Regions from separate parts of the Peribacillus suis genome, predicted to be linked through region 2. Evidence: riboswitches for the same ligand, from Rfam matches in the RefSeq annotation. Region 2 holds a riboswitch; the other holds the start of a gene.
The links. A riboswitch is a leader RNA that binds a small molecule or an ion and turns the genes downstream of it on or off. The one in region 2 is predicted to bind preQ1.

Region 1 (3,172 bases), 1.5 Mb from region 2:
CGAATTTATCGCTAATTTGTAGACATTCAATTAAATTAATCTCCTCATTTTTCTCCATTCTCCTTTCATATAATTCACTTGCCTTATGTAGACGATCCTCACTAATCATCGGATACCAGCTTTCACCCCCGAATCGATGCATGATAATATCACTAAGTCTCATTTCCAATAAAGTGATATAGCCAAAAATCAGCATCCTGATTGGTGGTTTTTGGAGGTCGGCATGCGTGATTAACTTTTTGATTGAATTATTCTCTAACACGAATACCCTCGTTTTCTTCTTAAAAATGCCTAACAATTGGATCAAGGGCGTTGAATCCGATACAAGTTCCCTTGGGGAAAAGAGCTTCATATAATCCGAAATGTTCCCTTCGCCAAGTTCATGTCTATCGATATAACCAACGATTTCCCCCTGGTCTTTCACGGCCAATGTATCAAAGTGTTTTTCCTCCATTACATTTTTGATATCAATGGCCGATTCATCTTTTCCACAAAACTCAAACTCTTGGGCTATGCTTCTGACCGTGATATTTTCCTCATATAGATTTTTAAGACTGTGATAACTACTATTGTTGTTTTTGTACTCTACATTGGACATCCATGACCCTCCATCATTAGCATTCTATCCTAATTCATTAGAACCTAATAACTCCCCACTATCAGAAATAAGTCCACATGAAGTGGACTTTATTCCTTCATTCAAATGATATGTTTCTGCATATCTTCATTCACTTCTTGTTCCCAGTCCTTGCAAACATCTACCCAGTCCTTTGCTTTTGAGAATTGAAATAAATCCCCGAGTGAAAGTTCAATGGCTGAGTTCGCGCTCCCGCAAGCCGGGAAAACTGTCTCAAACCGTTTCATCGAAACATCCAAGTAAACATCCAGTTCATTTGCCAATCCAAATGGGCAGACACCCCCGATTGCATGTCCGGTCTGTTCAAGAACTTCTTCTGGAGATAACATCCTTGCCTTGAACCCAAACATTTTCCGGAATTTCTTATTATCGACTTTCGCATCTCCAGCGGCCACGACCAAAATTGCTTGGTCTCCTTCTCCCCTAAATGACAACGTTTTGGCAATGCGCGCGGGTATAACCCCGATTGTCTCCGCAGCTTGGTTTACTGTGGCACTAGATGTTTTGAATTCCATCACATCATGTTCCCTGTTCCATTGTTTAAAGTGGGCCCTAACACTCTCGATTGACATTTACTTTCATCCCTTTCCTTTAACTCTTTTTATGAATCGTACCATTCTTCACTATAGTAAAGCAAAATCTCTTTCCTTTATTCTAAATATTCAATATTTCGCATAAAATCTTGAAATTGACGAAAGAGGCCAAAATACGATACTATTAAACTTCGGGCAAAAGCCTAACGTGGTTCGTAACCATCCCACGATAAAAAACTAGGGAGAGAAAAATATGAATATTCGTACGCTCGCGATAAATGGTCTATTGGCTGCCATCTATATCGCTGTCTCATTCGTGCTTCAGCCGATTATGTTTGGGGTGCTTCAATTCCGCATTCCCGAAATGTTGAATCATCTTATTGTATTTAATAAGAAATATATATCCGGCATAGTCGTCGGTGTGTTCATATCGAACCTTTTCTTTTCACAGTTAGGGGCATATGACTTGATTTTTGGGGTCGGGCAATCTCTGATAGCCTTATTGCTTGTCATCTTTTCTTCCCGTTTCATAACGGGCATTAAGGGTCGAATGGCCATGACCATCATAATATTCACGGTTACGATGTTCCTAATAGCCATAGAATTGAATTTAGTCTTAGGATTGCCATTCTTAATAAGTTGGGCAACAACAGCAGCCGGGGAATTCCTCGTCCTACTGATCGGGGCACCCATCATTTATATGATGAATAAAAGAATTCAATTTGGAAAGTTGCTTTGAACTCACTGTGCATAAAGTAAAAGAACATTCTATATTCAAAGAGCTGTCTGCTACATGCAGCGGCTCTTTTTTTCAACCATACTCAAAAAAATTGATAAATGGTGGTGACTTTTTGCAGAAAAAAATACTGATGTTACTCGTCCTTCTGATTGTAGTAACATTCATCGGGCTAAATTCAGAATTATTCACGATGATTTGGAATAGCGACTTGGAATCCGTGATAGCCATATTGACAGAAAATCTCCTTCTTACCTTTGTAGTGACGTTCGTTTTGATGATTATTCAGAACTCCTTTACTGTCATCCCCCTGATTTTACTTTTAACAATTAATGTAACGATCTTTGGCTTTGCATTCGGGTATCTATGGAGTTGGTTAACAAGCGTGGTCGCGTCAGGAACCATTTTCTATGCTGCCAGGCACTGGTTCCAGTCATTGATTTTAAGAAAGATGGGTACCGACTCGCAGGATTCCGTCAAGGATCATGGGTTTATGTATGTCTTTACCGGTAGAATTTTCCCTTTCATACCGACAAGTTTAATAAACCTTGCAGCTGGAGTTAGTTCCGTCACCTTCAAAGATTTCTTAATGGCAACAGCATTAGGCAATCTCATCTACTTCTTCTTTCTCTCTTTAATTCCATATGGACTTCTTTCCGTAGAGATGAATCAATATACATTGATTGTACTCGGTTTCCTGCTCTTAACCTTTTTCCTTATCTACAAGCGCTTCAAGAAAAAAAAGAACCTATCACTCTTTAAGAAAAACAGGTAACCTTGCTGCCTGTTTTTTTTGTGTGGAATCGTATATTTTCAGCCAATAGTTTGTTAAAATGTGTATGTATTTCAGCTTTGAAATGTCGGAGAATTCAGGGAGACCCATATGCCGAGACGTATCATATTAGTAATCTACATTCTTTCTGGAATGACCACATTACTTGTTTTCAATTACTATTTAACGAATTCCTTGAATACTAAAGAGGCGTTCCTTCAACTCCAGCGAGCAGAAGGGTTCATCTTTGTCCTATTAATCGGTTTGATTTTATTTCTCTACTTATCTAAAAGAGAAGAGTTCAAACAACTAAAAGAAGAAGAACAACTTCGAAGTACCCTTATTAACTCAATGGTAGACTTTGTGAATTTTAAGGATGGAGAAGGTAGATGGCTAGAATCGAATACGTTTGGACTTCAGTTATTCCAATTGGAGAGTGTGGACTATAAAGGAAAAAAAGATAGCGAGCTTGCCGAGTACTCCCAATTCTACAG
Region 2 (3,172 bases):
GGAGTTACCGTCTACATTCGTACCGGGAAGGAATTTACTGTTCTTGTCATTCGCAGGAGTGCTTGCAAGCCAAATTGGGGCGAAGCATATTGTAACCGGTGTTTGTGAAACGGACTTTAGCGGATATCCAGACTGCCGGGATGTGTTCATTAAATCGTTGAATGTCACTTTGAATCTCTCGATGAATCAGTCTTTTGTTATAGATACGCCGCTTATGTGGCTGAATAAGGAAGAAACATGGGAAATGGCGGATCAACTGGGTGCCTTTGATTTCGTTCGTGAAAAGACGCTGACTTGTTATAACGGAATCATAGCCGATGGCTGTGGGGAGTGTCCGGCATGCAAGCTTCGAAAAAAGGGTCTGGATGACTATGTGATTAGACGGCAGGTGAACCTATAATGTATGGGTTCAAGATTGTCGATAAGCTTCAAAAAATAGAACAGGACATTCATCGTAATCAATTGAACTATCATCAAAGACGGGTGCTCGTGAGCAAGGAATTCACGTTTGATGCAGCCCATCATCTTCATGATTATGAAGGGAAATGCAAGAATCTGCATGGCCATACGTATAAAGTCATTTTTGGCATAAGCGGCTATAATGATTCCCGTGGGTTGATGATCGACTTTGGCGACATCAAAGAAATCTGGAAAAATGAAATCGACATTCATCTTGACCACCGCTATTTGAATGAAACGCTGCCGCTTATGAATACAACAGCTGAAAATATCGTCGTCTGGATTTATGAAAAGATGGCTGATGCCCTGCAAAACAAGGACTATAAAGGGGCTAGGGTTGAATTTGTCCGTCTTTATGAAACGCCGACGAGTTATGCTGAAGCAAGACGGGAGTGGATGGACTGTGAGTAAGCTGCCCGTCATGGAAATCTTCGGCCCGACCATTCAAGGGGAAGGCATGGTCATCGGGCAAAAGACGATGTTCGTCCGGACAGCTGGGTGCGACTATTCATGTGCTTGGTGTGATTCCGCCTTCACCTGGGATGGGACCGGAAAGGAAGATATCGCCCACATGACAGCTGATGAAATATGGGAGGAGCTAAAACTCAAGGGAGGCAAGGGTTTCTCTTTCGTGACGATATCCGGGGGAAATCCCGGCCTCCTGAAGAATATGGCTGAGTTAATCACCCTTTTAAAAGAAAAGAACATCAGAATTGGCGTGGAGACGCAAGGTAGCCGGTGGCAGGATTGGTTTCTCGATATTGATGAACTGACGATTTCACCAAAACCGCCAAGTTCAAGGATGAAGACCGATTTTGGAGTGCTCGATGATATCCTATCTAAGCTTTCCAATAGAAGGGATGAAAATCAAATTTCTTTGAAGATTGTCGTATTTGATGAAGCTGATTATCAATATGCGAAGAATGTACATGCCCGCTATCCAGGCATTCCTTATTACCTGCAGGTAGGCAATGATGACAGCGTGACGACGGACGATCGGCAGCTGGTCAGTGAACTGTTGGGAAAATATGAACAGTTAATTAATCGGGTGATTGCCGATGACGAACTGAATGATGTGAAGGTGCTCCCCCAGCTGCACACGTATATCTGGGGAAATAAACGGGGCGTGTAAGGAAAAGGATGGGGAGGTCATACTTTCTATTAAATGCCGTTTCTCTTCTATTATATGTTCTTTACCTTTAGATACGCGAGGGGGTACTTTTATCCTTGATTTACTCCCGTATCCAAGATAAGATGAAAAAGGAAAAAAGATAATCCGCTTGAGGCGGAAGAGGTTCTAGCTACCCTCTCAAAAAAACTAAGGAGAACAGCACTCTTTCTTAGGGTGCTGTTTTTTCCTATAAAAGGAGATTGTAAGAAATGTTAAGGGTTCTATTGTATTTATTGTCCATTGTGACCGCGAATGTGGTCACAGCCGCTTTTATGCCATTGCAATTTGGTATGTTCATCATCCCGATGGGGACATTGTTGATCGGAGGGACCTTCATCTTCCGTGACTTAGTTCAAAATAAATTTGGCAGGGCAAGGACTTATCTGTGCATTATCCTGGCATTAATTTTATCAGCCAGTGTATCATTCTTGTTAGGCGACACATTATTAATCGTATTTGCTTCCGCCCTTTCATTCGTGGTGGCGGAAACGGCAGATACGGAAATATATACTCGATTGAAGCTACCATTAAGTTGGAGGGTATTTTACTCAGGGGTAGTTGGAGGATTTTTCGATTCCGCAATATTTGTGGTGATTGGGCTTAGTCCACTGGGGGCGAACATCTTGCCGTGGTCCTCTGTACCTGCCGCGATTGTTGGTCAGATTATTGTCAAAACGGTCATTCAGTCAATGGGGGCCATTCTATTGGGGAAAATCCATGTAAGGCTTGAAAAGCGGATCAATAATGGAGGGAATGCGCTTGGTGGATGATACTAAAGAAGAAGATAAGTGCTATTGCTTGGAGGCTTTTCGCGAGAAATATGGTCCGCAAGTCCAGGGAGAATGCTTGAAGCTTTCTTGTGCCAACTACAGAAAGCATAACCTTGATAAGCTAGAATCGAGAGAATGCGAGTAAACAAAACCCGTTGTTAAACGGGTTTTTCTTATAGGAAATTAGATTCCTGTCCTGCGTAGTCAAACAAGGTTATCGATAATAAGAAGGGAAAAGGTACGGTATGATTACGTACCTTTTTATTAACATGATGTACCTCGAAATATAAGGTACATCATTGCTAAACTAAAAAAAGGAAAATTTAGATTGCTTAATAAAACCAGTCATAGTAAAATGTCCTTCGGACCGCATCACTTGTCCTAAGTAAGGCATAGGTACTATAATCGGGGTAATGGTGATTATTTTAAATAGTTAATGATTTTATCAGAAATTTCAATATATATAACATGAGGAAAAGGAGCAGATAGTATGAAAGTCATTGCACCTGAGTCATTCACATACAAAGGTGGAGATAGAGCAGTTCTCTTACTTCACGGATTTACTGGAAGCACAGCAGATATGAAGAAGTTGGGTCGTTATCTCAATGACCGCGACTATACCTGCCACGCACCTCTATATAAAGGTCATGGATTGCCAGCTGAGGAACTTATCCATACAGGTCCAAAGGAATGGTGGAAAAACGTAGTGGATGGGTACCATTTCCTTAAAGAAGAAGGGTACGAGGATATCGCCGTTGTCGGGATTTCCCTC

Region 1: another riboswitch for preQ1. It lies ahead of AC503W_RS02175 (QueT transporter family protein); the one in region 2 lies ahead of AC503W_RS15370 (VUT family protein).

What each region holds. Positions count from the first base shown of each region.
Region 1 covers NZ_CM182019.1:439,279-442,450, reverse strand. The annotation lists gene AC503W_RS02185 (hypothetical protein) at 1-598, opposite strand, end outside; gene AC503W_RS02180 (YbaK/EbsC family protein) at 700-1,209, opposite strand; PreQ1 riboswitch class I at 1,373-1,417, shown strand; gene AC503W_RS02175 (QueT transporter family protein) at 1,424-1,909, shown strand; gene AC503W_RS02170 (TVP38/TMEM64 family protein) at 2,022-2,681, shown strand; gene AC503W_RS02165 (ATP-binding protein) at 2,790-3,172, shown strand, end outside.
Region 2 covers NZ_CM182019.1:3,155,217-3,158,388, reverse strand. The annotation lists gene queC (7-cyano-7-deazaguanine synthase QueC) at 1-400, shown strand, start outside; gene queD (6-carboxytetrahydropterin synthase QueD) at 400-870, shown strand; gene queE (7-carboxy-7-deazaguanine synthase QueE) at 863-1,591, shown strand; PreQ1 riboswitch class I at 1,745-1,787, shown strand; gene AC503W_RS15370 (VUT family protein) at 1,840-2,400, shown strand; gene AC503W_RS15365 (alpha/beta hydrolase) at 2,891-3,172, shown strand, end outside.